Fodinicola acaciae: one gene and its partner. Each later gene encodes a partner of the first gene's protein in a complex. Links are inferred from orthologs where the notes say so. Each region holds a gene or a part of one and is shown in the gene's direction. Other genes may lie near its edges. The genes, in order: pcrA and uvrB.

Evidence for each region.
Region 2: the proteins of pcrA (region 1) and uvrB are in contact, whole or in part, in a crystal structure (PDB 7EGT), measured with the Thermus thermophilus proteins. The link is inferred for Fodinicola acaciae from one-to-one orthologs. Residues at the interface, in WP_096412145.1 of Thermus thermophilus: His654, Arg656, Phe657, Gln666, Asp668, Glu669, Lys680, Arg681, Leu682, Ser683, Lys685, Tyr686, Ala687; in WP_096411307.1 of Thermus thermophilus: Glu23, Leu25, Arg26, Asp27, Gly28, Glu29, Arg30, Phe31, Arg55, Glu326, Asp327, Phe328, Glu379, Ser382, Gln383, His398, Gly400, Arg401.

Annotation. Positions count from the first base shown.
Region 1 is NZ_WOTN01000002.1:651,639-667,216, forward strand. What follows is about bases 7,406-10,464. They hold pcrA (DNA helicase PcrA), read left to right. Parts: upstream 7,406-7,778; coding sequence 7,779-10,151; downstream 10,152-10,464. Other genes in these bases: GNX95_RS18445 (chorismate mutase), read right to left, coding at 7,406-7,494; GNX95_RS18455 (HIT family protein), read left to right, coding at 10,112-10,464. In the rest of the region: GNX95_RS18415 (ATP-binding protein), read left to right, coding at 1-277; GNX95_RS18420 (response regulator), read left to right, coding at 277-918; GNX95_RS18425 (M36 family metallopeptidase), read right to left, coding at 987-2,423; GNX95_RS18430 (glycoside hydrolase family 3 N-terminal domain-containing protein), read right to left, coding at 2,568-4,808; GNX95_RS18435 (ROK family transcriptional regulator), read right to left, coding at 5,354-6,496; GNX95_RS18440 (PIG-L deacetylase family protein), read right to left, coding at 6,502-7,209; more of GNX95_RS18445, read right to left, coding at 7,231-7,405; more of GNX95_RS18455, read left to right, coding at 10,465-10,588; GNX95_RS18460 (M23 family metallopeptidase), read right to left, coding at 10,641-11,264; icmB (coenzyme B12-dependent isobutyryl CoA mutase small subunit), read left to right, coding at 11,734-12,153; GNX95_RS18470 (hypothetical protein), read left to right, coding at 12,221-12,748; sucC (ADP-forming succinate--CoA ligase subunit beta), read left to right, coding at 12,852-14,018; sucD (succinate--CoA ligase subunit alpha), read left to right, coding at 14,022-14,933. UniProt on the Escherichia coli protein: A helicase with DNA-dependent ATPase activity. Unwinds DNA duplexes with 3'-5' polarity. Translocates on single-stranded DNA with 3'-5' polarity. Initiates unwinding more efficiently from a nicked substrate than double-stranded DNA.
Region 2 is NZ_WOTN01000001.1:1,681,038-1,696,498, reverse strand. The notes cover bases 12,241-15,182. They hold uvrB (excinuclease ABC subunit UvrB), read left to right. Parts: upstream 12,241-12,625; coding sequence 12,626-14,740; downstream 14,741-15,182. Other genes in these bases: GNX95_RS07905 (MarR family winged helix-turn-helix transcriptional regulator), read right to left, coding at 15,108-15,182; GNX95_RS07910 (VOC family protein), read right to left, coding at 14,743-15,111; GNX95_RS07920 (hypothetical protein), read right to left, coding at 12,241-12,522. Outside these bases: GNX95_RS07970 (class I SAM-dependent methyltransferase), read right to left, coding at 1-705; rpsA (30S ribosomal protein S1), read left to right, coding at 1,049-2,530; GNX95_RS07960 (ribosomal RNA small subunit methyltransferase A), read right to left, coding at 2,655-3,428; GNX95_RS07955 (MFS transporter), read left to right, coding at 3,724-4,920; GNX95_RS07950 (alpha-hydroxy acid oxidase), read right to left, coding at 4,892-5,938; GNX95_RS07945 (AAA family ATPase), read right to left, coding at 5,983-6,507; GNX95_RS07940 (hypothetical protein), read right to left, coding at 6,742-6,987; coaE (dephospho-CoA kinase), read left to right, coding at 7,268-8,452; GNX95_RS07930 (PhoX family protein), read left to right, coding at 8,688-10,718; GNX95_RS07925 (DUF4166 domain-containing protein), read right to left, coding at 11,180-11,839; more of GNX95_RS07920, read right to left, coding at 11,836-12,240; more of GNX95_RS07905, read right to left, coding at 15,183-15,461. UniProt on the Escherichia coli protein: The UvrABC repair system catalyzes the recognition and processing of DNA lesions. A damage recognition complex composed of 2 UvrA and 2 UvrB subunits scans DNA for abnormalities.

The DNA of each region.
Region 1 (15,578 bases):
GGCGCTGGTGCAGGCGGCTCGTGAAGCCCTTGTGAACGCTGGAAAACACGCGAAGGTCTCGACGGTGTCGCTCTACGCGGAGGTCGAGGACGGCACCGCGAGCGTGTTCGTCCGCGATCGCGGCACCGGCTTCGACCTGGATACGGTGGCAGACGATCGGCACGGCGTCTCCGGGTCGATCGTGGACCGGATGCGGCGGCACGGCGGCTCGGCGGAGATCCGTACGGCGCCGGAGTCCGGCACGGAAGTGAGACTGAAGATGGGATTGGCGCGCTGATGTCCGAGCCTCGGGTTTTTCTTGTCGACGACCACGCGATGTTCCGCGCCGGCGTACGCGCCGAGCTCGGGCGGTACGTCGACCTGGTCGGCGAGGCCGGCACCGTCGCTGAGGCGATTTCGGCGATCCAGGCGGCCAAACCCGATGTGGTGCTGCTGGACGTACACATGCCCGACGGCGGTGGCCGTGCGGTGCTGGAGGCCGTACGCAAAAGCGACTCGTCGATCCGCTTTCTGGCGCTCAGCGTGTCCGACGCGGCTGAGGACGTGATCGGCCTGGTACGCGCCGGCGCGCGTGGTTATGTCACCAAGACGATCTCCGCGGCCGAGCTGGCCGACGCGATCCGTCGCGTTGCCGATGGCGACGCGGTGTTTTCGCCGCGGCTGGCCGGTTTCGTGCTCGACGCGTTCACGCAGCATCCGACCGCGCCGATCCGCGACCCCGACCTGGACCAGCTGACCAACCGGGAGAAGGAAGTGCTGCGGCTGCTGGCGCGCGGCTACGCGTACAAGGAGATCGGGTCGGAGCTCTTCATCTCCGTCAAGACGGTCGAGACGCACGTGTCGTCCGTGCTGCGCAAGCTGCAGATGTCCAACCGCTACGAGCTGTCCCGCTGGGCCGTCGACCGACGCCTCATCTGAGCAGATGGCCGCATGGCCACCATGCTTGCATCCGACGCAAGCATGGTGGCCATGCGAACTTCCGAGCGTTACTTGAGGATCTTGCGCTTGACGAAGAAGGGCCGGATCTTGTCGGCGGTCTGCTTGCCATAGAGCGCACGCGCGGTCGCCACGACGTTGTTCGCGGCGGCGGCGAAGGACGTGTCGGGCGCGTAGTAGAACTGCGACTGGATGATCAGCTTGTCGGCCTTCGTACGACCCAGCGCGCGGTTGATGTCCCAGAGCGCTGCCGACCAGATCTCGCCGTCGTCATGCACCTCACCGGTCTTGTCGTCGACTGTCTTTTTGGTGTCGACGCGACGCAGGCAGTGTGGAGCGTCGGTGTAGGAGGTGGAGTCCCAGTCCATCACGCACGCCGGGTCGTAGCCCTTGCCCTGCGGCAGCGACAGCGTGACGGCCAGGTAGTCGCCGAAGCCCTCGCCGATCGCGCCGGCCTCCTCGCTCTCGCCGAAGCCGGGGACCTGGTCGTCCTGCACGGCGTGGCCGTACTCGTGCTGCACGACCTCCACGTCCTCGGCGTCGTCGACGCCGCCGGTGCCGGTGGTGATCTGGTCGACGCTCGGGTCGTAGAAGGAGTTGTCGTCCGGGATCGTGTCGGTCTCGATCTTCTGCGGCTCGGCGTTGACGTCGGTCAGGCCGAGGCTGCGGATGTAGCGCTGCGCCGTGGTGATGGCGTAGTACGCGGACACCTGCTCGAAACCGGCCTTGTCGCGCGTGTAGACGAAAAGATGCGACCTGGAGCTGACCGCGTCCTTGTTGACGATCTTGGCCCATTTGCCGACCAGGTGCGTCTTGTCGGTCAGGTCAGGCAGGAGCTTGAACTTGTACGCCTTGTGGATCGCCGGGTAGTCGGCGTTGTCCTGGTCGGTGAGCGACTGGTTTTCCAGCGCCACCACGGGATTGGGGTCGAAGACCTGGCCGATGCCGTCGTAGTTGTCCGACAGCGGCGCCACTTTCAGCGTCTGCTTGGTGGTCGCGTCCACCAGCGTCTGGATGCTGCCGCCGGTGCCGCGGCTGGTGACCTGCCAGACCAGCCGCGACCCGGGTCCGCCGACCACGCCGAGCCTGGTCGACACGGCGGTCTGCTTGGCCGTCTTGCGGCCGCCGGTCTTGTCCGCCGCACGCGCGTACTGGGTCGCCGCGTCCTGCGCGGTCTGCGCCGCCTGGCCGGCCGGCACGGTCGCGCTGACCGCGACGTTGGCCGGCACCTGCTTGCGCGCGTCGGTCACCGACGACAGGTGGCCGTCCTGGTCCAGGTGTTTGGCATACCAGCCGTTGACCACCGGCAGCCCGCGATAGGTCTGCTGGAACCACTGGTGCGTGCCGAGCAGCGACGTACGGCTGCGGATCAGGGTCAGGCCGTCGGTCGCCGGCGGCGCGGCCGCGGCCGGCAGGCCGCTCGCGACCAGCGCGGACACGGCCGCCGCCGCGACGACGGCGACGCGGCGGGCAGTGGGTGGACGCATACGGTTTTCCTCTCGGCAGCGGACGGTCAACGCACTTTATCCGCCGGAGGACAGGACAAAGGTTAAGAATTCCAAAAATAACGTCATGAGACGGGGACCGACGCCGGCCATCCGGGCTGAACGGATGGCCGGCGCCGGGGCTGGTCAGCGGACGGTGAAGTCCGCGGTCAGTGCGTCGACGACGACCTGGTAGCCGCCGGGCAGGACGCGTGGCACGCCGGCTCCGTCGACATCGCCGGTCGTCACCGCCAGCTGTTTCGCGGCGAACGGCACGGTCACGGTCTGCGCGGCACCGGGGTCAAGGGTGACGCGCGCGAAGCCGATCAGCTGCCTGGCCGGCATCAGCACCGGACTGACCGGACGGTGCAGGTAGACCGGCACCACGGCCGTACCGGCCCTGGACCCGGTGTTGCGTACGGTCACCGACGCCGTCGCCGTGCCGGTGCGCGAGATCGCCGGGGTGACCGTGAGTCCGGACGTGGCGAAGGTCGTGTATGACAGGCCGAAGCCGAACGGATAGGCCGGGTCGTAGGTGTTGGTGCCGTTGGCCGGCAGGGTCTGGTAGGACATCGGCTCGTCGGCGGCGACCTTCGGCCAGGACACCGGCAGCTTGCCGCTCGGGTTGGCCTTTCCGTACAGCACGTCGGAAATCGCGTGTCCGCCTTCGGTGCCGGGCAGCCACGACTGCACGATCGCGTTGGCGTCGGCGACCGCGCCGAGTGCGCGCGGCCGGCCGGTCATGATCACCACGATCACCGGTTTTCCGGTCTGCTGCAGCGAATCCACCAGCTGCTGCTGTGCCGTCGACAGCGACGGATCGCGTACGTCGCCGGGGCCTTCGGCACCGGGTTTCTCACCGAGCACGACCACCGCCGCGTCGGCGCTCGCCGTCTTGCTGACCGCGTCGGCCGCGTCGGGCGCGTACGTGACGTTGTCGCCGGCGGCCTCTTTGAGCGCCTGCAACGGCGTCACGACCGGCGGCTTCGGCGTGTTGTCGTCGGGGATTCCCTGCCAGCCGATCGTCCAGCCACCCATCTGCTGGCTGAGGTTGTCGGCGCTGTCGCCGGTCAGCACGATCTTGCTGGACACGCTCAGCGGCAGCACGTTGTTTTGGTTGCGCAGCAACACAATTGACTCGGTCGCGGCCTTGCGGGCGAGCGGCCGGTCGGCGTTGAGGACGGTCTGGTTGGCGGTGTTGGGGTCGACGTACGGATGGTCGAAGAGGCCGAGCGTGAACTTCAGGGTGAGGATGTGGCCGACCGCCTCGTCGATCCGCGCCTGGCTGATCCTGCCGGCGTTCACGTTGGCGATCACGCCTTGCGTGAAGGCGGCCGCGTCGGCCGGCTCCATCGCCATGTCGACACCGGCGTTGACCGCCACCGCGATGGCTTCCTGGTAGGTCGAGACGATGTGATAGCTGCTCGCCAGCTGCGCGATGTCGTTCCAGTCGCTGATCACCACGCCGCGGAAACCGAGCCGCTGGCGCAGTTGGTCGGTGAGCATGTATTTCGAGGAATGCACCGGAATGCTGTTGACCGAGCCGGAGTCCGGCATCACGGTGTCCACGCCGGCGTCGATCTGCGCCTGGAAGGACGGCAGGAAAACGTCCTGGAGATAGCGGATCGGCAGCTGCGCCGGCGTACGGTCGTGGCCGCTGCGCGGTTCGGAATAACCGGCGAAGTGCTTGCCGGTCGCGGTCAGCTCGCCGCTGGACTGCATGCCGGTGACCGCGCCCGCGGCGAGCTGGCCGGCGAGGAACGGATCTTCCGAGTACGTCTCGTAATAGCGGCCCCAGCGTGTGTCGCGTGCGATGTCGGAGACGGGCGCGAAGTTCCATTTCACGCCGGTGGCGACCATCGCGTTGGCGGTCGAGACGCCGAGGTCGCGGGTCAGCGCCGGATCCCAGGTCGCGCCGAGCCCGATCTGGTGCGGGAAGATCGTCGCGCCGGAGACGTCGTTGTGGCCGTGTACGCCGTCGGCGCCGTAGATGATGGGGATCCGCAGCCGGTTGTGCGTCAGCGCGTACCGCTGGATCGCGTTGATCGTCTCGGCCCACGCTTTCGGGCTGTTGTCGGGAAATGCCGTGTCGCCGCCGCCGGACAGGATGGAGCCGGCGTGGTTGGTGGCGAGTACGTCGGCCATGCACGAGTCGACCAGCGGCCCGTTGCCGTAGTCGCAGTTGCCGCGCAGCTTGCCGACCCGGATCTGCACCATCTGCCCGGCCTTCTCGGCCAGCGTCATCCGCTTCAGCAGATCAGCCACCCGCGCCGCGACCGGCGCTTTGGCATCGGTGTAGGCGACCGGCGCCGCCGTGGCACCGCTCATCCCGGCGGTGGCCAGCAGGGCCGCGGTGACCGCGGCGGGCAGCAACAGGCGTCTGTTCACGCTCGACATCGGGCCTCTCCCGGCGATGGTGGAAGCAATAGCCGACCGCAATGTGCAACAGTGATCTAGGTTACGTCAATACCTGACGGAAAATCGGCCCGAATGTCGCTTTCTGCGTTCGACTCTCAACTGAAGCGGTTCAGGCTGCCGCAACTACCCGCTGCAGCCCAAAACTGTCGTACCCAGGTGCCAATCTGGGCCCCCACCCAGATCGGGCGGGGGGTGGGTTCGCGTGGTTACTTAGATAAGTTCAAAGTTGATCTTGAAGTTGCGCCTCACAGAGCTCTTTGACCACTTTGGTCTCTTTGGTCACGCTGGCCACACGATCTCATGCACGCAAGGGGGCCTTGCGTGCGCTGGGCGCACGTAAGGGGGCCTTACGTGCATCGACCAAGCCGACAAAAGCTGCATTTAGCGCTCAAACCATGGAACCAAGATCAACTTTTGATGTACGTAAGTAACCACGCGAACCCACCCCCCACCCGTTGTGGGTGGGGGCCAAAATTGCCAGGGGGGTACGACAGTTTCGGGTTGTAGCGGGTAGTTCAGTGCTCGAAGGGCAGTCGTTCGGCGTGTTGTAGGGCCAGGGCGAGGGCGCCCAGAGCTTCGGCGCGGTTGCCTAGTTGGGTGGTGACGACCTCGGCGAGGGAGGCGGCGCTGGGGATGGCATAGCGGCGGACGACGGTGCGCAGGGGGTCGAGGAGGAGGTCGCCGGCCTGGGCGAGTTCGCCGCCGACGACGATGACCTCGGGGTTGAGGAGGTTGGCGAGGTTGGCGGCGGCGACGCCGATGTGGCGGCCCGCGTCGGCGAGTACGCGGACGCAGCCGGGGTCGCCGGCCTGGGCGCGCGCGATCGCCTCCGGCAGGGTCAGCGCGCGACCGTAGGCCTGCTCCAGCAACCGCAACAGGATCGGTACGCCGGCCAGCATCTCCAGGCAGCCGCGGTTGCCGCAGCGGCAGACCGGGCCGTTCTCGTCGATCGTCGTGTGGCCGATCTCGCCGGCGGTGCCGGCCAGGCCGCGAAACAGCTCGCCGGCGATCACCAATCCAGCGCCGATGCCCGTGGAAGCCTTGATATAAGCCGAATCCCGCTTGCCGGCGCTGGCACCCCAGGTCATCTCGCCCAGCGCACCGAGGTTGGAGTCGTTGTCGACCACGACCGGCAGGCCGAGCCGGTCGCGCAGCACGTCCTCGGCGCGTACGCCGACCCAGTTCGGCAGGATCGACGACGAGCCGACCTCGCCGGTACGCACGTCGACCGGCGCCGGCAGGCCGAGCGCGACGGCGGCCAGCCGGTCGCGTCCCGACTCTCGCAGCGCCTCCTCAAGCAGCCGTACGGCCGTGTCGATGCCTTCGACAGCGCTGAGATCCGCGTCCACCTCGACGAACCGCTCGGCCAGCACCGACCCGGACCCGACGACGACGCGGATGTGCCGGTGGTCGAGGTCGATGCCGGCGGCCACCGGACCGCTGCCGAGCCGCACTTCGTGCGCTCGCCGGCCGTTGCTGGTGCCGATGCTGACCTCGACGGACCCGGTCGCGGTGAGCGTGCGTACGATCGCCGACACCGTCGCCGGCGCGAGACCGGTCCGGCGGGCCAGCTCGGCCTGGCTGGCCGGACCGCGGCGCAGCGCGTCGAGCACGCGGCGAGCGTTGGCGGCCCGCAGGGCGGCGGTCGACGCCGGCATCTCGTTCACCTCGTACGCAGCACGACGAAGGTCTCGGCCGCGCGATCGGACCCCAGGATCGCGGCTCGCTCGCGTACGCGCGCCTCCATCGCATCCGGGTCAGGCAGCTGCGACACATGCGACCGCAGCGCGGCGATCTTGGCGTCGAGCGTGTCGGTGATGTCGACGACGAAGTCCGGGTTGGGCGCGTCCATCAGCCACAGCTCGGACACCGTCCACGGCGGCAGGCCGAGCTCCGGATGCGCGAAGGGGTTGCGCGCGTCCGGATAGATCGCCGCGAAGGCCGCCTCGCCGACCGCCTTGTGGTCCGGATGCGTGGTGCCGAGCCGTGAGTAGTCGCGCTCGATCGCCGGCGCCACTACGCGCTGCGGTCGCACCTGCCGGATCACCCTGGTCAGGTCGCGGCGCAGCTCGTGCGTGACGTAGACGGCGCCATCGACATAGCCGTCCAGGAAACGCACGTCCGTCACGCCGACCGCCGCGGCCGCCGCGCGTTGCTCGGCCTCGCGGATGGCCGGCATCCGGTCGCGCGGCGTGTCGTCAAATCCGCCGGAGTCGCCGCGGGTGACCAGGCAGTACGTGACCTCGACGCCGGCCTTGGTCCATCGCGCGATGGTGCCGGCGGCGCCGAAGTCGATGTCGTCCGGATGCGCGGCGATGGCCAGCACCCGCCGTACGTCCGCGCTCGGCTCGGCGGACTTCGGATAGCTCATGCGGACGAGCGTATGCGGTGGTTACAGCGGGCCGCGGCCGGCTTCCAGGACGAGCATCGCGAGCCGTACGCCGATCGCGCCGACGCCTTTGCGGTAGCGCTCCAGGATCTTCTGCTCGCGGGACAGCACCAGCCGCGGTCCGCCGGCGGCGCGTCTGGCCAGTCCGACCTCGGCGGAGATGGCCGCGCGCTCGTTCCACAGCTCGATGATCGCCGCGTCGATCTGGTCGATCCGCTCGCGCCACTGGCCGAGCTGGTCCTGGTAGGTGGTCTCCTGCGTGTTCACCGGTTCTCCTGTCGGGTTGGTTTCCCCTGGCCCGGCAAGAAAAAGCCCCGGGCCGATGCAGCCTGGGGCGGGTGGTCTGTTCGCGCGTCAGTCCACGGCGGCCGAGGCTCGGTCGCCGTAAAAAAATCGTGCACAGTGCGCGCGCATGCCGTCAGTCTGCCACGAAACCGGCGACTCGCGGAACAGGCGTCCCACAGTGCAGGAAACCGCTGGCCAGCGGCCCGCGCGAAACACGTGCTCCTCCTCGAACGTGTGTCCGGCTCCGGCGCCTACACTGGACGGTGATGAGCACCCTTTTCGAGGTTCCGGTCGCTGCCGAGGAGAAGCCCAAGCGCCGCGGGCTCGATCCGGAGCGGCTGCTGGACGGCCTCAACGACGCGCAGCGCGCCGCCGTGACACATGCCGGTGGTCCGCTGCTGATCGTGGCCGGCGCAGGCTCCGGCAAGACCAGGGTGCTGACCCACCGCATCGCCTATCTGCTGGCCGCGCGCAAGGTGCATCCCGGCCAGATCCTGGCGATCACCTTCACCAACAAGGCCGCCGGCGAGATGAAGGAGCGGGTCGGCGGCCTGGTCGGCAACCGCGCCAGGGTGATGTGGGTGTCGACGTTCCACTCCGCGTGCGTACGGATCCTGCGCGCCGAGGCCAAGACGATCGGCATGAAGAGCAGCTTCTCGATCTACGACGCCGACGACTCGCGGCGGCTGATGACGCTGGTGGCGCGCGAGCTCGACCTGGATCCGAAGCAGTATCCGGCTCGTTCGCTGATCGCCAAGGTCTCCAACCTCAAGAACGAGCTGGTCGACCCGGAGACGTTCACCTCGCAGGCGGCCGGTCCGGCCGATCGTGCGCTGGCCGAGGCGTACGCGGCCTACCAGCGCCGGCTCACCGAGGCGCACGCGCTGGACTTCGACGACCTGATCATGACCACGGTCAACATGATGCGCGCGTTTCCGGCGGTCGCCGAGCACTACCGGCGGCGGTTCCGGCACGTGCTGGTGGACGAATATCAGGACACCAACCACGCGCAGTACGCGCTGATCCGGGAGATCGTCGGCGGCCCTGGCGACGGCATCAAGACCGAGGACGGCGAGGAGCTGTCGCCGGCCGAGCTGTGCGTGGTCGGCGACGCCGACCAGTCGATCTACGCGTTCCGCGGCGCCAGCATCCGCAACATCATGGAGTTCGAGCGCGACTATCCGGACGCGAAAACCATTCTGCTGGAGCAAAACTATCGTTCCACCCAGACGATCCTGTCTGCGGCCAACGAGGTCATCACCAGAAACACCGAGCGCAAGCCGAAAAACCTCTGGTCGGACTCCGGCGACGGCGAGAAGATCCGGCTGTACGTCGCCGACAACGAGCACGACGAGGCGGCCTGGGTGGCCGGCGAGGTCGACCGGCTGTGCGACCAGGACGGCGTGCGTCCCGGCGACGTGGCGATTTTCTACCGTACGAACGCACAGTCGCGAGTTTTCGAGGAAGTCTTCATCCGGGTCGGCCTGCCCTACCGGGTGGTCGGCGGCGTACGTTTCTACGAGCGCAAGGAAGTCCGCGACGCGCTGGCCTATCTGCGCGCACTGTCCAACCCGGACGACACGGTGAGCGTGCGGCGGATCCTCAACGTGCCCAAGCGCGGCATCGGCGACCGCGCGGAGGCGTGCGTGGCCGCGCTGGCCGACCGCGAGCGCATTTCTTTTGGTGCGGCGCTGGAAAAAGCGATCGAGGCGCCGGGCATCTCGACGCGCGCGGTCAACGCGATCGGCGAGTTCGTCGACATCATGGCGCGGGTACGGTCCAAAGTGGACAGTGAGCCGCCGGCCGAGCTGCTGGAGGAGCTGCTGGCCGGCACCGGCTACGTCGCCGAGCTGGAGGCGAGCACCGACCCGCAGGACGAGTCGCGGGTGGAAAACCTGCAGGAGTTGGTGAGCGTCGCGCGTGAGTACGCCGACCGCGCGGCCGCCGCCGGCGACGAGGTGTCGCTGGCCGGCTTCCTGGAACAGGTCGCGCTGGTCGCCGACGCCGACTCGGTGCCGGACGCGCCGGAGGACGGCGAGTCCGGCCGCAGGGCCGGCATGGTCACCCTGATGACCCTGCACACCGCCAAGGGCCTGGAGTTTCCGGTGGTGTTCCTGACCGGCCTGGAGGACGGCGTCTTCCCGCACCTGCGCTCGCTGAGCAACATGAAGGAGCTGGAGGAGGAGCGCCGCCTCGCGTACGTCGGCATCACGCGCGCGCAGAGCCGGCTCTATCTGTCCCGTGCCTTCACGCGTACGGCCTGGGGGCAGCCGCAGTACAACCCACCGTCCCGGTTCCTGGAGGAGATCCCGACCTCGCTGATGAAGGTCGATCGCGAGGAGCCGACCCGCGAGGACCGGTCCAGGTGGAACGGCAACAGCGCGCAGCAGCGGCTCGCCAACCGGGGCATGACCTCGTCGTACGCGCGTCCGGCGCGGTCCCGGTCGGCGTCGGCCGGCCCGGGTGGCCGGGAGATCCCGGTGCTGGAGGTCGGCGACCGGGTCACCCACGACAGCTTCGGGATGGGGACGGTCGTCGGCCTGCGCGGCGCCGCCGAAAAGCAGCAGGCCGAGGTCGACTTCGGCAGCAGCGGCAAGAAATGGCTCCTGCTCCGCTTCGCTCCACTGGAGAAGATCTGAGCTGCTACACCTGCGACCAGGAGGTGGCGCTGGCGACCGCGCCGCCGCGTGAGCGGATCGCGTACGACGGACACTGGCGGGTCGCGCACGTGATCACGTCGTCGTTGCCCGGCTGGCTGGTGCTGATCCCGCGGCGCCACGTCGTCACGGTCGCCGAGCTGACCGACGGGGAGGCCGCGTCGCTGGGCACGTGGCAGGTGCGCGTGTCACGGGCGCTGCACGAGGTGGTCGGCTGCGAGAAGACGTACGTGGCGCAGTTCGCCGAGGCCGCCGGCTTCGGCCATGTGCACTTCCACCTGATCCCGCGGATGCCGGGGTGGGCCGCCGGCGAGCGTGGACCGCAGGTCTTCCGCCGTCTGGGCGTGGCGGCCGCAGATCACGTGCCGGAGGCGGAGATGGACCGGCTGTCCTCGCGACTTGCCGCCGCGCTGGTTTGAGCCGTCGCGTACGCGGGTATCCACCGAACGCGATGGTGACCGAGAGGAGTTCTCAGAGGTTGGTGTTCTCGCCGTCCTTGGCGAGGTTGAGGCCGCGAGCGCGCAGCCACGGGATCGGGTCGGTGGGCGTGCCGTCGACGCGGACCTCGAAGTGGCAGTGCGGGCCGGTCGAGTCACCGGTGCTGCCGACCAGCGCGATCGGGTCGCCGGCCTTGACGCGCTGGCCTTCGTGCACGAGCAGCTTGGAGTTGTGGCCGTAACGCGTGCTGATGCCGTTGCCGTGGTTGATCTCGACCAGGTTGCCGTAACCGCCGTACCACCGGGCGATGCTGATCACGCCGTCATGCGAGGCGACCACCGTGGAGCCGAACGGAGCGGCGATATCGGTGCCGGCGTGCAGGACACCCCAGCGGATGCCGAAGCCGGAGCTGAGTGGGCCCTGTGCCGGCTTGAGCCAGAGATCGGCGGCCTTTGGCTTGGGGGCCGCGGTGCGGCGCTGCGAGCGCGAGGCGCGGTCGACGCGCGTGCTGCTTGGCGCCTGGACCGTCGTGTTGGCGTTGCCCGCGTGTAGGTCGACGTTGGTCGGACCGGCGGCGTTGGTGCTGCCGATGGCCGGCAGAGCAGAGCCCGCGCTGAAGGCCACCACACCGGCGCCGACGACGGCGCTGGTGACCACGATCGCGTACCTGCTCCGGGTGTCGATCGGCGCACGATGGCTGCCGCGATGACGTCCGTGTGGTTTGCGATGGTGCACGTGACACCCTTCGTTCCTCACCCGCTCGGCGTTACAGGTGCGTGCGGGCCCATTTCACGCGCGGCCGTGCGGCGTTAACCGTCTGAGCCGGGGGAAGTCGCGGCGCCGGCCCCTTTCACCGGCACCGCGAAACAGTAGCACTCGTCACCATCCGGACCGTCGCGGGCCGTCGGCGTGTCCGGAAAATCCCTGCCTGACCTGCGATATCGGCATGTCAGCGCAGGCATGTCGAGCAAGATCAACGATCATGCGCGTATCGCATCATCGGCAATGTGAAGAAGTCCTGCGGGGATTCCGCATGTGGCCAATGCCATCCGGCTCGCTGAACGCTCGTTAAGCACGTCGCCGTACCGTTAGGCTGGCGTTGCAGGGACTGGCTGGGAGGTGCGCGATGGCCACGGAGTTGCGGAGCCGGATCCGGGTGGTGGTCGCCAAGCCGGGCCTGGATGGCCACGACCGAGGCGCCAAGGTGGTGGCGCGGGCGCTGCGCGACGCCGGCATGGAGGTCATCTACACCGGCCTGCACCAGACGCCGGAGCAGATCGTCGAGACGGTGATCCAGGAGGACGCCGACGCGGTCGGCCTCTCGGTGCTCTCCGGTGCGCACATGACACTGTTCACCAGGGTCACCGAGCTGCTCAAGGAACGCGGCGCCGACGACGTGGTCGTCTTCGGCGGCGGCATCATCCCGGACGCCGACATCGCCGAGCTGCAGCGGCTCGGTGTCGCGAAGGTCTTCACGCCTGGCGCGGCCACCATGACCGAGATCGTCGACTGGGTCCGCGCGAACGTCGCCTCGCCGGTCGGCTGACCCGGCTCGGGCAAATCGCAGCCGTACGGTCGTGGCTGGGGCGATACTCGGCTCGGAGGAGCCGACGATGCCGGGGATCGAGAAGCCACCACCGCCACAGCCATCGCGCGACGCACTCGTGCTTTTCGCGGGACGCCAGACGCCGCAGTCCATCGCGCTGGCCACCGTGGGTGGCGTGCTCGTCCTGGCGCTCGTCGCGTTCACGCTCGGCGATTCGAGTCGCCCGTGGATCTTCCTGGTGTGCGCGGCGGTCGCCGTCGTCTTCGTCGGCGTGATGGTGTTCCGGGCCAGCAGGACCAAGGCCGACCCGGTGCCGGTCTTCGCCGCGGACCGGCGCGGCGTCTGGTATCGGACCAGCGGACCCGAGCTGGAACACGCGCCGTGGCACGCCATCGGGTCGATCACCGCGTACGGCCGCTATCTGATCCTCAACCCGGCGGCCGGACGGCTGCCCGGCAGCGGCATGTCCGGCCAGGTCACCGTCGCGGTGTGGAACGTGACCTGGGGAGGCGTGCCCAACCCGAGCATGCGGTCGGTCCGGTATGCGCTGCGATATCTCGCCGGCGACCGGGTGGAGATGCTTGGCTGGTGGTGACGAGTGCAATCGGCCACAGGACGCCGGTCGCGTGTCGTACGCCCGATGGCGTGTCGATAGTCTCCGGAACAGTCACCGGCGATGAGGACGAGGCGGTACGGCAGTGGATCTGTACGAGTATCAGGCGCGGGACCTGTTCGCCAAGCACGGCGTACCTGTGCTGGACGGCGCGGTGGCCGACACCGCCGCGGAGGCGAAGGCGATCGCCGAGCGGTTCGGTGGTCAGGTGGTCGTGAAGGCGCAGGTGAAGACCGGCGGCCGCGGCAAGGCCGGCGGCGTGAAGCTGGCCGACGACCCGGCCGACGCCGAGGCCAAGGCGGGCCAGATCCTCGGCATGGACATCAAGGGTCACACCGTGCACCGGGTGCTGATCGCGCAGAGCGCCGAGATCGCCGAGGAATACTACGTCTCCTTCCTCCTCGACCGGTCCAACCGTACGTTCCTGGCGATGGCCAGCGTCGAGGGCGGCGTCGAGATCGAGGTCGTCGCGGCCACCAAACCGGAGGCCCTCGCGAGGATCCCGGTCGACGCGCTGAAAGGTGTCGACGAGGCCAAGGCGCGGGAGATCGCCGAGGCGGCCAACTTCCCCGCCGAGCTGGTCGAGCCGGTCGCCGCGGTGCTGGTGAAGCTGTGGGAGGTGTTCACCACCGAGGACGCGACGCTGGTCGAGGTCAACCCGCTGGTGAAGACCAGCGATGGCACCGTGTTGGCGTTGGACGGCAAGGTCACGCTGGACGACAACGCCGACTTCCGGCAGCCGGAGCACGCGGCGCTGGTCGACAAGGCGGCGACCAACCCGCTGGAGGCCAAGGCCAAGGAGCTCAACCTCAACTACGTCAAGCTGGACGGCGAGGTCGGCATCATCGGCAACGGCGCCGGCCTGGTCATGTCCACGCTGGACGTGGTCGCCTACGCCGGTGAGAAGCACGGCGTGAAGCCGGCGAACTTCCTGGACATCGGCGGTGGCGCGTCCGCCGAGGTGATGGCCAACGGCCTGTCGGTGGTGCTCGGCGACGAGGCCGTACGCAGCGTCTTCGTCAACGTCTTCGGCGGCATCACCGCCTGCGACGCGGTGGCCGACGGCATCGTCAAGGCGCTGGGCATCCTCGGCGACCAGGCGACCAAGCCGCTGGTCGTACGGCTGGACGGCAACAACGTGGTCGAGGGCAGGAAGATCCTCACCGACGCGGCGCACCCGCTGGTGACGCTGGTGGACACGATGGACGACGCGGCCGCCAAGGCCGCCGAGCTTGCGGCTGTGGGGGCCTAGGTCATGGCGATTTTCCTGAATGAGAACAGCAAGATCGTCGTCCAGGGGATGACCGGCTCGGAAGGCATGAAGCACACGCAGCGGATGCTTCGCGCCGGCACGACGGTCGTCGGTGGCGTCAACCCACGCAAGGCCGGCCAGAAGGTCGACTTCGAAGGCAACTCGCTGCCGGTCTTCGGCACGGTCGCCGACGCGATGGCCGAGACCGGTGCGGACGTGTCGGTGATCTTCGTACCGCCGGCGTTCGCCAAGAGCGCGGTCATCGAGGCCATTGACTCGGGTATCGGCCTGGCCGTCGTCATCACCGAGGGCATCCCGGTGCACGACTCGGCGGCCTTCTGGGCGCACGCGGTCGCGACCGAGGCTGAGTCTCCGGGGACACCCCGAACCCCGAGGACGCGGATCATCGGCCCGAACTGTCCCGGCATCGCCAGCCCCGGCAAGTCCAACGCCGGCATCATCCCGGCCGACATCACCGGCCCGGGCTCGATCGGCCTGGTGTCGAAGTCCGGCACGCTGACCTACCAGATGATGTACGAGCTGCGTGACATCGGCTTCTCGACGGCCGTGGGCATCGGCGGTGACCCGGTCATCGGCACGACGCACATCGACGCGCTGCAGGCCTTCCAGGACGACCCCGAGACCGAGTCGATCGTGATGATCGGCGAGATCGGCGGCGACGCCGAGGAGCGGGCGGCGGCGTACATCAAGGAGCACATCACCAAGCCGGTCGTCGGTTACGTCGCCGGTTTCACCGCGCCGGAGGGCAAGACGATGGGCCACGCCGGCGCGATCGTATCCGGCTCCTCCGGCACCGCGCAGGCCAAGAAGGACGCGCTGGAGGCGGCCGGCGTCACCGTCGGCAAGACCCCGAGCGAGACCGCCCGCCTGCTCCGCGACCGCGTCAAGGCTTAGAGGCCGCGCGAATAGGGGAACGACTTCTTAACCTTCTTGTACGGCGCGAAAGTGTCGTACGTGGTTGGTGGAATGGCCCCCACCCAGTGACGGGTGGGGGGTGGGTTAGAGGCCTTTCGCCATGACGAAAATTTTGCGCCATGGGCGTGCCTCTCGACCCACCCCCGCCCCGAGCACTGGGTGGGGGCATTTCGTGCGGCACGTGGCGAGCGCCGGCATTTGTGTGGGGCTCGCCGAGTGACGTTATTTGCCCGGCGTTCGCCGAGCGACGCCTTTTCTGTGTCGCTGAGCGGTGAACGACGTACATCAACCGGCGGTCAACGAGCGCCGGCATTTGTGTGGGGCTCGCCGAGTGACGTTATTTGCCCGGCGTTCGCCGAGCGACGCCTTTTCTGTGTCGCTGAGCGGTGAACGACGTACATCAACCGGCGGTCAACGAGCGCCGCACATTTCTCGGCTCTCGGTGAGTGGCGACGTTTGTCCGGTGGTCGCGGCCGTGGCGACATTTGGGCGGCTCTCGGTGAGTGGCGCCGTTTCTGTGACGCCGAACGCCCAACGACGGACGTTAGGCGGCAACCGGCAACCGGCAACCGGCAACTGGCGAGGGCCGGACATTTGGTCGGTGCGTACGACAGTCTCGCGCCG
Region 2 (15,461 bases), on another replicon or contig:
ACCGGCGGCGACCAGCTCGCGCAGCCGGTCGCCGAGCGTCCGGTGGTGCTCGGCGTAGGTTGCTGCGCCCGCCTCGTCCACCTCCACGTACGGCGTGCGGTCGAAGTACGACGTCTGCGCGACCAGGCCGGCCTCGCCGGGATCGTCGGGGAAGACCCAGCGCATCGGATGCGTCACCGAGAAAACCCATCGGCCACCCGGCTTGAGGACGCGGGAGACCTCGGCCATCAGCCGGTCGGAGTCGGCGACGAACGGCACCGCGCCGAACGCCGAGCAGGCCAGATCGAAGCTGGCGTCGGCGAAGGGGAGTGCGGTCGCGGTGGCCTGCACCAGCGGTGGTCGTACGCCGGTCGCGTCGGCGATCTTTCGCGCGTGCCGGAGCATTCCGGCGGACAGGTCCATGCCGACCGCGTGCGCGCCTTGCGTGGTGAGCCAGCGCGCGCAGTGTGCGGCGCCGCATCCGACCTCCAGCACGCGTTTGCCGGCGACCGGTCCGAGCAGCCGCACGTCGGCCTCGTCGAGGCCTTCCGGACACCAGACGAACCGTACGTCGCCGAGAAAGTCGCCGTGCTCGGCTTGGTAGTCGTCCGCGTCGGCGTCCCACCAGCGGCGGTTGGCGGTGACACTCTCGGCCGCCGAAATGTCGGCGTGCGCGACGCCGACGGTGCCAAGCTGGACGGTGGCCGACACGTGCGGTTCGGTCATACGCTGGATCCTACGGCGACCGTCGCGAGCGGTGTGAATGCCGTTCGCGGAAACGGGATTTCCGTTATGTCCGCCGGAGTCCGGCCGAAGGGCGGGGCTCGTTGGACCACCTCAGCGGGGGACGGTACGCTCGAGCGTACGCCGTGGATTCTGTGTGCCTCAGCAGGGAGCAGGTCCACGCCTGACGGTTCGCCCGCGTTCCGCTGGGACGGCCCGGTTGGTCTTCCACCCGTCAAACGGTGGCAGGGATCCGGAAAGTTCCCCCGCTCGCAGTCCGTTCCGCCGGAAGTATTCGCGGCGTAGGAACCAACACCATAAACCACCCACCGGAGCAACCCCCCAGATGACGAGCAGCACCGAGGCACCCCCGACCACTCCGCAGGTAGCGGTCAACGACATCGGGTCGGAGGAGGCGTTCCTCGCCGCCATCGACGAGACCATCAAGTACTTCAACGACGGAGACATCGTCGAAGGCACCATCGTCAAGGTTGACCGGGACGAAGTGCTGCTGGACATCGGCTACAAGACCGAAGGCGTCATCCCGTCCCGCGAGCTGTCGATCAAGCACGACGTCGACCCGTCCGAGGTCGTCTCGGTCGGCGATCACGTCGAGGCCCTCGTTCTCCAGAAGGAGGACAAGGAAGGCCGGCTCATCCTGTCCAAGAAGCGCGCGCAGTACGAGCGTGCCTGGGGCACGATCGAGCAGATCAAGGAGGCCGACGGTGTGGTCACCGGCACGGTCATCGAGGTCGTCAAGGGCGGCCTGATCCTGGACATCGGTCTGCGCGGCTTCCTGCCGGCGTCGCTGGTCGAGATGCGCCGGGTCCGCGACCTGCAGCCGTACGTCGGCCGCGAACTCGAGGCCAAGATCATCGAGCTGGACAAGAACCGCAACAACGTGGTGCTGTCCCGCCGCCAGTGGCTGGAGCAGACCCAGTCCGAGGTGCGCAGCGAGTTCCTCAACAAGCTCGCCAAGGGCCAGGTCCGCAAGGGTGTGGTCTCCAGCATCGTCAACTTCGGCGCGTTCGTGGACCTCGGCGGTGTCGACGGTCTGGTGCACGTCTCCGAGCTGTCCTGGAAGCACATCGACCACCCGTCGGAGGTCGTCGAGGTCGGCCAGGAGGTGGAGGTCGAGGTCCTCGACGTCGACCTCGACCGCGAGCGCGTCTCGCTGTCGCTGAAGGCGACCCAGGAAGACCCGTGGCGCCAGTTCGCGCGTACGCACGCGATCGCGCAGGTCGTCCCCGGCCGGGTCACCAAGCTGGTGCCGTTCGGCGCGTTCGTCCGGGTGGACGAGGGCATCGAGGGTCTGGTGCACATCTCCGAGCTGGCCGAGCGCCACGTGGAGATCCCGGAGCAGGTCGTCAACGTCGGCGACGAGATCCTGGTCAAGGTCATCGACATCGACCTGGAGCGCCGGCGGATCTCGCTGTCGCTGAAGCAGGCCAACGAGGGCGGCCCGGTCGAGGCGGCCGAGTTCGACCCGACGCAGTACGGCATGGCCGCGCAGTACGACGAGGCCGGCAACTACATCTACCCGGAGGGCTTCGACCCGGAGACCAACGACTGGCTCGAGGGTTACGACAAGCAGCGGGAAGAGTGGGAGCGGCAGTACGCCGAGGCGCAGGCCCGGTTCGACGCGCACCAGAAGCAGATCGCGGCGGCGCAGAAGGCCGACGCGGAGGCCGGTGCCGGCGGCAGCGGTGGCGGTGGCGGCAGCGCGCCGTCGTCGTACTCGTCCGACTCCGACCAGTCCAGCGGCGGCACCCTGGCCACCGACGAGGCGCTGGCCGCTCTGCGCGCCAAGCTCTCCGGCGGCAACTAGGCACCATCCGAGGAGGTCCCCTGAGCATTGCGCTCAGGGGACCTTCCCCTTTTGTCGCAACGCCCCTTTCCGTGCAGTAGACGCATGGAAAGGGGCGTTCCGACAACGCTGCTCGCCGGAAGTGTCAGAGCGCGGTGGAAGCATCGGTTTCGGGGGGTCCAAGAATCAGGGCGGCGGCGAGGCGGTTCCATTCGGCGGCTGTCAGCGCGGCGACCGGAGTCGGCGGGTCGATGCCGGTCGACGTGAGCAACCGATGCGCCCGTTTGCGGGGATGGATCTCGCCGAGCGCGGCGGCCACGGGTCGTTGCGGCGCCGCGAAACCGCGGCGGATGAGCGTACGCATCGGCGGCGTCAACCGGACCGTACGCCGGATCACCAGATGAGCGGCGTCGACCCGTGGCGCCGGTGAGAAGCTGGCCGCTGGTACGCGCCGGCCGATGCTGATCGAGTAGGCGGCGACCCAGGCGGCGGCCTCGGCCGTACGCGGCGTCGACCGTGCCAGCCGACCGCCGAATCCCCACTCCACCAGCAAATCCGCCGCCGTCATCGTGCTGGACGGATGCAGCAGCCGCCGTACGAGCGCGGTCGACACGGCGAACGGCACGTTGGCGACAACGGCATACGAGCGGCGGGGGAGCGGCACCGTACGCAGGTCGGCGCGTACGACGGTGACGCCGCCAAACCGTCGCTCCAACCGCCGCGCGAACGACGGGTCGCGCTCGATGGCCAGGATTTTGGCGCCGGTACGGGAAAGTGGCGCGGTCAGCGCGCCCTGGCCGGGACCGAACTCGACGACCAGGTCGCCGGGTTTGGGCGCGGCCGAGCGAAGCAACGCGCGGATCGTCCGCTGGTCGGTCAGGAAGTGGACGCCAGCGGAGGTGTTGGGCAACCGGGACACGTGTGTCCTCCAGTGAGTACGTCGGGAAAGACGAAAGCCACATCCGAGCGGCGGACGTGGCAACCGACGACGTACTCACTGAGCGGCTCGGACAGGCCGTCAGGAGATCAGGAAAGCGTCGCCGGTCTCACCGGACGCGCAGCCGCATGAACGCGGTCGCGCCGCAGTTGGGGGAACCCATGTGCACGACGGTACCGTGACCACCGGTGCGGTCGCCAACCGATATCAGTCGCTCACGTCCCAGAAATGGCAACGACTTTTGTCGGACTCGGCGTACGCGACAGATCGTGGTGCCATGACGACAACGACAAGACAGGAGGCCGCTGGCCGAGCCTCGCGGCGGTTGCCATTCGGCGTCTATCTGCTCGCGTTCAGCCTGTTCGCGATGGGAAGTGCGGAGTTTCTGCTCGCCGGCGTGCTGCCGGCGGTCGCGGCCGACCTGCGGATCACCCTGGCGTCCGCTGGCGCACTGTTCTCGGCCTTCGCCGTCGCCGTGGTGATCGGCGGTCCACCGCTCGCCGTGCTGACGCTGCGCTGGCCGAGGCGTACGACCCTGGTGGCGACGCAGGCGGTGTTCGCCGTGTCGGTGGCCGTCGGCCTGTTGACCGACAGCTATCCGATCCTGCTCGCTACCCGCTTTTTGTGCGGCCTGGCCTACGCCGGTTACTGGGCCGTCGCGGCGGTCACCGCGATCAGCCTGGTCAGCAGCGACCGTACGGCGCGCGCCTCCGGCGTCGTGGTCAGCGGACTCAGCCTGGCGATGATCGTCGGTGGGCCGGCCGGCGCGTTTCTCAGTTACTTCACCGGCTGGCGCGGCGGTTTCTGGGCCGTTGTGGTGCTGACCATCGTCGGCGCGGTGCTGATGCTGGTGATGCTGCCGGCGACCGACACGCGCGAGCAGCCGCGCGTACGCGACGAACTGCGCACCATGCGCCGGCCTCAGCTGTGGCTGATCTTCGCGGCCACGCTGCTCAGCACCGCCGCGTACATGGTCACCTTCAACTACCTCGCGGCCTTCCTGACCGCGGTCACCGGCATCGCGGCGGTGTGGGTCCCGGCGATCCTCACGCTCTTCGGTGTCGGTGCCTTCGCCGGACTGTGGATCGGCGGCCGGATCTCCGACCGCCGGCCGACGCGGGCGCTGCTCGGCGGCGCCGCCGGAATTCTCGGCTGCTCCGTCCTGCTCGCCGTGCTGGCGCAACAGGCCGTGGCCGTCGTCGTGCTGGTGCTGCTGCTCGGCGTCGCCGGTTTCGTACTCAATCCGGCGATCTACGGTCGCGTGTTCACGATCGCCGCGGCGGCGCCGACGCTGGCCGGAGCCACTACGGTCTCGGCGTTCCAACTGGGCATCAGCCTGGTGCCGGTGTTCGCCGGTGCCGCGCTCAACACCGGCGCGTCGGTGGTCTCGGTCGCCTGGATTGGCGCCGGCCTGGCTGCGGCGACGCTGCTGGTCATCGCGATTTCTACGGTGTCACAACGAGATCAGGCGTGAGATCGCCGATCTGAGCGGCGCCGATGAGGGTCATAGCGTGCGCCAGCTCGGCAGTGAGCTCGACGAGCAGCCGGCGTACACCGGCCTCGCCTTCGACGGTCAGCGCGTACAACACCGGCCGGCCGATGAAGACGGCGCGTGCGCCGAGCGCCAGTGCCGACACCGCGTGCTCGCCGCGCCGGATGCCGCCGTCGACGTAGACCTCGGCGCCGGTGCCGGCGAGCGCGTCGACGATCTCCGGCAGCGCGTACGCGCTGGACACCGAGCCGTCGAGCTGGCGGCCGCCGTGGTTGGAGACGACGATGCCGGCGGCGCCGGCCGACACGGCGTCGCGCGCGTCGTCACCGCGCAGCACCCCTTTGAGCACGATCGGCAGGCCGCTCACCTCGTGCAGCCAGCCGATGTCGTCCAGGCTCAGGTCGTCGGCGCGGGCCGGTGCACCGGGCTTGTGGTTGTCGCGGTCGGTGACCTTCCAGTTGGCCATCGTGTTGTCGGCTGGTACGACGTCCCAGACGTCCGGAATGTCGGTCGGCGGCAGCGCGCCGACGACCGGTACGTCCGCGGTCAGCGCCACGGCGCGAGCGCCGGCCTCGCGTGCGCGCTGCAGCATGTCGCGGCACCGGCCGCGATCTCGCAGCAGGTATGCCTGGACCCACCACGGCGTGCCGGTCTCGCCGATCCGCGCGAAAGGCACGCCGGTGTTGCTGGTGACCGCCATCAGCGAGCCGGCCTTGCCGACACCGGCCGCGGTGGCGGCCTCGCCGTCGGGGTCGCACTGGATCTGCAGGGACGACGGCGACACCAGGATCGGCGTACTGACCTCGGTGCCAAGCACGGTCGTCGCGGTCGACACCTGCGACACGTTGCGCAGCACATGCGGCCGCAGCCGGAGCCGGTCCCAGGCCGCGGTCGCCTCGGCGACGCTGCGTTCGGCGGAGGCGCCGCGGCGGAAATACTGGTAGACGGACGGGTTCAGCCGAGTGGCCGCCAGCTCAGGCAGTTGGTCGATCCAGCGCATGACCCTCATCTTGCACAAACATCCGACGAACCGGAGCAGCCGGATCAGGTCAGCGCGGCTGCCCGCTGCTCCAGGATCGCGTCGACGGTCTGGTCCGGAGTCAGCGTCGTGGTGTCGAGCCAGAGTCCGCGCCGGCTGGTCTCGGTGCGCAACATCTCGTCCATGGCAGCCGGCGTCCAGCCGTCGCCGTATCCGGTCTTGTCCCGCCGTGCGTCCCGGGCGGCCAGCGCACCGGCCGATGGCGCCAGGACGATGGCATAGCGGGGACGTGTCCGTACGGAGTCGACGAAGTCGTCGAAGGCTGGCCCGAGCGACACGTCCTGGACGACGACAATGAACCCGGCGGAGGCGTACTCGTCGGCGACCATGCCGGCCAGCCGATAGCGCAGCGCCAGCTGGCGGAGTGCCTCCGGGCCGGCGTCGGCGGTCATCTCGGCGCGGCCGGACACGACCATGCGCCGGAACACGTCGCCGCGTACATGGACACCGCGGTCGAAGCGGCGCGCCAGCAGGTCGGCGACGGTGGACTTCCCGGCGGCCATCGCACCGGTGATCAGGTAGACGCTCATCTCCGTCAGCTTGTCACGTCGGGTCCGATTGACACTTTGTCGACCATTACTGGCGCGTAACCGGTCAACAACCTCTCGATCGGACTCCGAATGGCGTGTCCGATTGGGAGGTCGCAGAGTGGAGTTGCAGGTCAGAGGGGCACAGAAGATCGCGATCGGATTCCGATTGCGTCGTCGGACGCGACAAGGCCGCTCGCGGTGGTGCGAGCGGCCTCCTGCCTACGACCCGGCGCGCTACCGTCCGAGGATGTCGGCGAGAGCCGTCGATCCGGTGACCAGCCATCCGCCGACGACCGCGGCGCCGGCCGCCGCGGCGGCGCCGACCACCAGCGCGGGACGGATCCGCCAGCGGGCGGACGCCGAGCCGTGCGGGTGCCGGGTCGTGGTGGGTTCGAGCCGGTCGCGGACCTCCGGAATCTCCCGGCAGTAGCGCAGACCGGGTTGGCCGAGCCGATGCCGGCCGACACGCTGCGCACTCATCCGAGCCTCCTGGTCGCGATCTGGACGTCTCGACCATAAGCCGACCGACGCCGTCCGCACGTCAGGCGCGCCGCGTGTCACCTGCGAAAATGCCGGCGACCACTGATCGATAACGGTGTGTTACGCAGCAGCTGGACCATGGATTGTCCAACACTCTGCGCGACATTGGTCGACAAATACGGCAAAAGGTCCGCAGGTCACGCGTGTCACTTCCGGATCACCAGCACCGACCGACCCCGGCGGGCCGTCGAGGTGATCACCGTCTGCGACACTCGATCCCGTGCTTCGCATCGGACTCACCGGCGGCATCGGCGCCGGCAAATCGGCGGTGTCCGGACGGCTCGCGGCGCGCGGCGCGGTGGTGATCGACGCCGACAAGCTGGCGCGCGAGGTGGTCGCGCCCGGCACGCCCGGGTTGGCGGCCATACGCGAGGCCTTCGGCGACGACGTGATAGCCGACGGCGCACTGGACCGGCCGGCTCTGGCGCGGATCGTCTTCGCCGACGAGGCCAGGCGCCGGCAGCTCAACGCGATCGTCCATCCGCTGGTCGGCGCGCGTACGGCCGAGCTGATGCATGCCGCCTGGCCGGAGGCGATCGTCGTGCACGACGTGCCGCTGCTGGTCGAGAACGGCCTCGCGCCGGCCTATCACCTCGTCGTCATCGTGCACGCGCCGGTGGACGTACGCATCGACCGCCTGCACCGCGACCGCGGCATGACCACCGACGAGGCGCGGGCCAGGATCGGCTCGCAGGCCACCGAGGAGCAGCGCCGAGCCGTCGCGGACGTCTGGCTGGACAACAGCGGATCCCTGGCAGAGCTGGAAAAGTCGGTCGACACGCTGTGGGACGACCGGCTGGTCCCGTACGAGGCCAACATCCGCGAGCGGCGTAACGCGTGGCGCAGCGGGCGCGCCGAGATCGTGCCGCACGACCCCACCTGGCCGGTGCAGGCCGAGCGCATCGCCAACCGTCTCCGGACCGCGCTCGGCGAGCGCGCGACGCGTGTCGACCACATCGGCTCGACCTCCGTGCCGGACCTGGCGGCGAAGGACATCCTCGACATGATGGTGTCCGTACGCTCCATCGAGGACGCCGACGCGATCGCCGACACGCTCAACGACGCCGGCTTTCCGCCCAACCCGCGGATCCGGTCCGACGAGCCGAAGCCGGCCGACCCCGATCCGGCGCACTGGGCCAAGCGCTATCACAACAACGCCGACCCCGGTCGCACGGTCAACCTGCACGTACGCGTCGAAGGCTGGCCAAACTGGCGCTATGCGCTGCTGTTCCGCGACTGGCTGCGCGCCGACGCGGGCGCTCGCGCCGACTACGAGCGACACAAGCTCGCGCTGGCCGCCGAGCATGGGTCATACGAGGCGTACGCCATCGCGAAGGAGCCGTGGTTCGACCGGGCGCTGCCGCTGGCCGAGGCCTGGTCGAAACAGGCCGGTTGGTCCGCATAGCCAGAGGTCCCTGGATCTTTGTTTGCCAGTTGTTTACGTTCAGGTCGCTGCCCGCTCATCGGTGCCGCATAGCTTGCTGACCGGTCGAGTCGCCTGAACAGGAGTCGTTGTGCCAGCTGAGCCCACAGATGCCGGACTTGTCCCGGACGTGACCATCGCCGATCCCGCTCCGGAGCCCACCGGCCTGCGCCGGCTGCTGCCGTTGCTGCCGAAGCGTACGCACGGTCGCAGCGAGATGACCTGCCTCTACCGCTGCGGCAACGCCTGCTTCCATCCGGTGCCGAACGAGTCGGACAACTCCTACTTCGCCGACGAGGTCTCTCGCCGCGACGTGTTCCGCGCCGGTGCGCTTGGCGCGATCGCCATCGGCGTCGGTGGTGCGATCGCCTCGAGCACTCCGGCCTCGGCAGCCGAGCAGACCGGCAGTGCGGTGATCCCGGAAGCGTACGCCGCGACCGGTGGAGGCAACGGCAAGCTGACCTTCTCGCCGATCCCGCCCAACACGCTCGACACCGTCGTGGTGCCGAACGGCTACGACCACGCCGTGATCATCAAATGGGGTGACGCGGTCGAGGCCGGTGCGCCGAAGTTCGACATCAACAGGCAGACGGCCGCCGCGCAGGCCAAGCAGTTCGGCTACAACAACGACTTCACCGCGGTGTTGCCGCTGGACCGGCACGACCGGCGTGGCCTGCTGGTGTGCAACCACGAGTACACCGACGAAAACCTGATGTTTCCCGGCTTCACCAAGCCGGAGAACCTGACGGTCGAGCAGCTGCGGATCTCGATGGCCGCGCACGGCCTGTCGGTGGTCGAGATCGAGCGGGTCGGCTCGACCGGCCAATGGCGGGTGGCCGGCAACGGCCGCGCGTACAACCGGCGGATCACCCTGATCGGCACGCCGTTCCAGCTGACCGGGCCGGCCGCCGGCAGCAAGCTGCTGCAGACCGCCGCCGACCGGACCGGCCGCAAGGTCATCGGTACGCAGAACAACTGCTCCGGCGGCGTGACGCCGTGGGGCACGGTGCTGTCCGGCGAGGAGAACTTCAACCAGTACTTCGTCGGCGGCGACGGCGCGCCGGAGTCGGTCAAGGCCGGGCTGAAGCGTTACGGCATCAGCACCGACACGCGCTATCCGGACGGCAACCGCCGCTGGGACCGCGCCGACGAGAGGTTCGACCTGGCCAGGCATCCCCACGAGGCACACCGGTTCGGCTGGGTCGTCGAGGTCGACCCGTACGACCGGCGCTCGACGCCGAGGAAGCACACCGCGCTCGGCCGGCTCAAGCACGAGGGCGCCAACGTCATCCTCACCAAGGACGGCCGCGCGGCCGTCTACACCGGCGACGACGAGCGGTTCGAATACCTCTACAAGTTCGTCTCCGACAAGAAGATGATCCCGGGTCAGTCGTCGTACGCGCGTAAGCACAACATGACGCTGCTGGAGTCCGGCACGTTGTACGTGGCGACCTTCGACTTCACCTCGGCGGGGGAGATCGACGGCTCCGGCAGGCTGCCGTCCGATGGTGGTTTCAACGGCACCGGCCGGTGGATCCCGCTGGTCAAGGACGGTCAGTCGATGGTGCCCGGTATGACCGTCGACGAGGTGCTGGTCTTCACCCGGCTGGCCGGCGACAAGGTCGGCGCGACCAAGCTGGACCGGCCGGAGGACGTCGAGCCCAACCCGGTCACCGGCAAGGTCTACGCGGCGCTGACCAACAACACCGACCGCGGCAAGGCCGGCAAGGCGGCGGCCGACGAGGTCAACCCGCGCAACCTCAACAAGCACGGCCACATCCTGGAGATCACCGCCGACGGCGGCGACCACGGGCGCGACACGTTCACCTGGACGCTGCCGATCGTCTGCGGCGACCCGAAGGATCCGGGGACGTACTTCGCCGGCTTCGACAAGACCAAGGTCTCGCCGATCTCCTGTCCGGACAACGTCGCGTTCGACAGGTACGGCAACCTGTGGATCGCCACCGATGGCAACGCGCTCGGCAGCAACGACGGCCTGTTCGCGGTGCCGCTGTCCGGTCCGGACCGCGGCCACCTGCGGCAGTTCCTGACCGTGCCGCACGCCGCGGAGACCTGCGGCCCGTTCATCTCGGCGGACAACCGTACGGTCTTCACCGCCGTACAGCATCCCGGCGAGGACAACGGCGCCTCGGTGGAGAAGCCGCTGTCGACCTGGCCGGACGGCGACCTCGGCAAGCCGGCGATCATCTGCACCTGGCGCCTCGACGGCCGCGAGGTCGGCGCCTAGGGTCTGTCTCCATGTTCCGGGGGATGAGAGTCGAGATCCAAACGTCGTGCCGTCAGGCGGCCCGAGAAAGATGTGACAGCGGCTCGGCTATCGCCCGCGGAATATGGAGACAGGCCCTAGATGATCTGTTCCAAGGGCTGGGGTAGCTTGCGTTCCTGACTTGGTGCCCGATAGTTGGACGCCGTCGCGGTCGAGGAAAGCTCGAACCAGGGGCAACGAACAAACCAACCCACATGAGTCACAACAGCATCGCCCGCCTCAACAGTCGCACCAGTCACAGCGGTGGTCAGGTGGGAGTGAGGGCCGTTTTTCTTGCGTCCAGCGCTAGCAAATCGGCCTTCGCGTCAACCATGAACACCGCAAGGCGGACATTGATCATGGGACTGTCACGCACTTGACGTACGCGAAACAACACACGGCCTCCTGACGACCCGGCGGGTGCAACCCTTGGAAGAGATCATCTAGACGCGCAGCGTCTCGCGCCGCGGCCGGATCCGTGCCGGTGCGGCGCGCTCGGCATAGCTGGCGACGAACGCTCCGTGATAGCCGAACAGCGGTCCAAACCGGTGGTTGTCGACGCGAACGGAGATGCGAAATTTGCCGAGCGCGTCGTCGTACGACTCGCGGACCGTCGCTACACCGCTGACGAGCAGTGGCACGCCGAACGTCACCGGCCCCTCGGTCCACCTTTGCGCGCCGGTGCGGATGACCAAGTCACCGTCATCGACGGACATCGCCAGGTCGACGGCGAGGTGCTGGTGCGTGCCGAGATAGTCGACGACCGTGCCGCGTTCCTCGCTGTAGACCATCGTCGCGTCCCACCTGTGTGGCCGGTCGAAGTCGAAGGTACGGACGAAGGTGACCGTCTCGCGTCCGTACGAGTCGCGATAGGCGTAGTTCTCGATGACGAAAGGGACGTCCGCGCCGATCTTCGGCACCAGGATGTGCCGCCTGGCGCCGAGCGCGAGAAACGGCCGGGTGAAGGCCTTGCCGCGCCAGACCTCGTCCATCACGCCGGTGCCGACGCACGCGTGGCCGGACGAGAAGCCGAAGCGGCGCCGCAGCTGGGGATGCAGCCGGTCGAAGTCGGCACCGAGAGCGCGCTGGAAGATCGAGGTCACAGTTCCTCCAAGGTGGACATGACCGACGGCGTACGGGCGGCACGCCGGTCGGGTGGCTGGCGGCGGCACCGCCTGGCGGCGGGGGTTGTCGGCAGCGGCGGAGCGAGCAGCGCCGCGGCGGTCGCGAGGGCCGCGATCAGCGGTGGCGCGAAAAGCCAGGTCAGAGCGATGATCGCGAGCCGCACGCCGGCATCGATCAGCGCGCGGCGCAGTGAGACCTCAGGCGGCGTGCCGGTCTCCAGCCAGATCCGCAGCCGGTCGAACGACCACGCCGTGGCCCACCACATCAGCGGCCGGAAGACCAGGTCGACGATCCGCCCCCAGCCGGGCTGGTAGTCGTAACCGGTGACGAACCGGACGCCGTCAGCGGTCGGCACGTATCGCCAGAAGCCTGATCCCGAGCGGATCGGCGACAGCGGATGCGGCGAGCCGAAGCGCAGCACCGACGTACGCGTGCCGTCGCTGCGGACCCGCTCGCCGGCCGTGACACCGGTGCCGGCGACGCGCAATCCGAGTGCGCCGACCGCGTACCGAAAGCGCTGCGCCTCCCCGGCTGCGCGCGGCAGACAGTCGATCTCGGTGAACCGCAGATCCCAGCGCTGGTGCTGGTCCGGCAGCTGCGTACGCCGCCACAACTCGTCGAGGTCGCAGCGGATCGTCGTCTCCACGTGCAGCCTGCGCATCTCGCTCCTTAAGCAGTCGCTCAAGATGGACGATACCTGATTTGAGCAACCGCTCAAGAGGAGGTCGGTCCGACTGTCATACGCGCGGCGTACCGTTGGACGTATGAGGGAGAAGCTCGACATCATCCGCCGTCCCGGTCAGTTCGAGGTCGTCAGCGAATACCGGCCGTCCGGCGACCAGCCGGCCGCGATCAAGGGCATCGTCGAGCGCGTCAACGCGGGTGAGTCCAACGTCGTGCTGCTCGGTGCCACCGGCACCGGCAAGTCGGCGACCACGGCGTGGGTCGTCGAGCAGCTGCAGCGGCCGACCCTGGTGATCGCGCCGAACAAGACGCTCGCGGCGCAGCTGGCCAACGAGTTCCGCGAGCTCTTCCCGAAGAACGCGGTCGAATACTTCGTCTCCTACTACGACTACTACCAGCCGGAGGCGTACGTCCCGCAGACCGACACCTACATCGAGAAGGACTCCTCGATCAACGACGAGGTCGAGCGGCTGCGGCATTCCGCGACGCGCAGCCTGCTCACCCGGCGCGACACGATCGTGGTCGCCAGTGTGTCCTGCATCTACGGTTTGGGGACGCCGCAGGAATATCTGGACCGCTGCGTCCGGCTGAAGGTCGGCGAGGAGATCGAGCGCGACAAGCTGCTGCGCAAGTTCGTCGACGTGCAATACACCCGCAACGACCTGGCGTTCCAGCGCGGCACGTTCCGAGTCCGCGGCGACACCGTCGAGGTGTTTCCGATGTACGAGGAGCTGGCCGTCCGGATCGAGATGTTCGGCGACGAGATCGAGCGGATCTACTATCTGCATCCGCTGACCGGCGAGGTGGTCGAGGAGACCGACGCCGTCATGGTGTTCCCGGCGACCCACTACGTGGCCGGTCCGGAGCGGATGGAGCGCGCGATCCGCGGCATCGAGGCCGAGCTGGAGGAGCGGCTGGCCGAGCTGGAAAAGCAGGGCAAGCTGCTGGAGCTGCAGCGGTTGCGGATGCGGACGACCTACGACATCGAGATGATGCGCCAGGTCGGCTTCTGTTCCGGCATCGAAAACTACTCGATGCACATCGACGGCCGTTCGCGCGGTTCCGCGCCGTACTGTCTGCTCGACTTCTTCCCCGACGACTTCCTGCTGGTGCTCGACGAGTCGCACGTGACCGTGCCGCAGGTCGGCGCCATGTACGAGGGCGACATGTCGCGCAAGCGGACGCTGGTCGAGCACGGTTTCCGGCTGCCGTCGGCGATGGACAACCGGCCGCTGAAGTTCGAGGAGTTCCTGGACCGGATCGGCCAGACGGTCTACCTGTCCGCGACGCCGGGTCCGTACGAGCTGGGGCTGACCAAGGGCGACTTCGTCGAGCAGGTGATCCGGCCGACCGGCCTGGTCGACCCGGAGGTCATCGTCAAGCCGACCAAGGGCCAGATCGACGACCTGGTCGAGCAGATCCGGCTGCGCGCCGAGCGCGACGAGCGAGTCCTGGTCACCACGCTGACCAAGAAGATGGCCGAGGACCTCACCGACTACCTGCTGGAGCTCGGCGTCAAGGTGCGTTATCTGCACTCCGAGGTCGACACGTTGCGGCGCGTCGAGCTGCTGCGCGAGCTGCGCAAGGGGACATACGACGTGCTGGTCGGCATCAACCTGCTGCGCGAGGGCCTGGACCTGCCGGAGGTGTCGCTGGTGTCCATCCTGGACGCCGACAAGGAGGGTTTCCTGCGCTCGGGCACCTCGCTGATCCAGACCATCGGCCGCGCGGCACGAAACGTGTCCGGCCAGGTGCACATGTATGCCGACAACATCACGCCGTCCATGGAGAAGGCGATCGACGAGACCAACCGGCGGCGCGCCAAGCAGATCGCGTACAACGAGGCCAACGGCGTCGACCCGACACCGCTGCGGAAGAAGATCGTCGACATCCTGGACGGCATCTACGCCGAGGCCGACGACACCGAAGGCGAGCTCATCGGCGGCTCCGGCCGGCAGCAGTCGCGCGGCAAGGCGCCGGTGCCCGGCCTGTCGTCGAAGGCGAAGGCGGCGACGCCGGTCAAGACCGAGGGGATGGCGCGCGCCGAGATGGCCGACCTGATCCAGCAGCTCAACGACCAGATGCTGGCCGCCGCGCGCGAGCTGCAGTTCGAGCTGGCGGCGCGGCTGCGCGACGAGATCGCCGAGCTGAAGAAGGAGGTCCGCCAGATGGACCGGGCCGGCGCCGGCCGCTGAGTCTACGGGCGGCCGCGGCTGGGCATTGTCGCGTAGTCGGTGAAGCCGACGACGTTGCCGTACGGGTCGGCGACTTCGACCGTCCAGCCGGTCGCGACCTCGAAAGGCTCCGCGAGCGGTTGGACGCCAGCGGCGCGCAGGGATTTCGCGGTTGCGCGCGCGTCGCGCACCTCCAGCCAGACGCGGCCGCCGGCCGGCGTGCCGGCGCGTACGAGCAGTCCAGGTGTCTCGTCGCCGAGGCGAAACAACGCGATTCCCGGCTCGTCGAGGCGAAAGGCCAGCGGCAAGCCGAGCTTGTCGGCGTAGAAATCGACGGCTGTGTCGAGGTCGTCGACGCCGAAAAGTACGTTGTCCACTCCGAGCACGTTCACTGGTTCTCCAAACGTAGGTTGAAAAGCTCGACGGCATCGTCGAATGCCTCGGCGAGCCGGCGCAGCCGAGCCGGGTCCGCCTTCACGTAACGCAGGCGGACCGGACCGGCCAACGGTGTTTCCCGCAGCAGCCGGCGACCTTTCTTTGTCACGCGTACGATCCGGCGGCGGCGGTCGGTCGGATCGTTGGCCAGGCTGACGAACTCGCGATCGGCGAGCCGGTCGACGAGCTGGCCGAGCGTCGCCGGATGCATGGCCAGTTGGTCGCGCATCTCCTGCAGCGCGAGGTCGCCACCCCATTCCTCCACCATCCGCAGGATCGCCAGCTGTCCGCCGGTCACCTTGTGGCG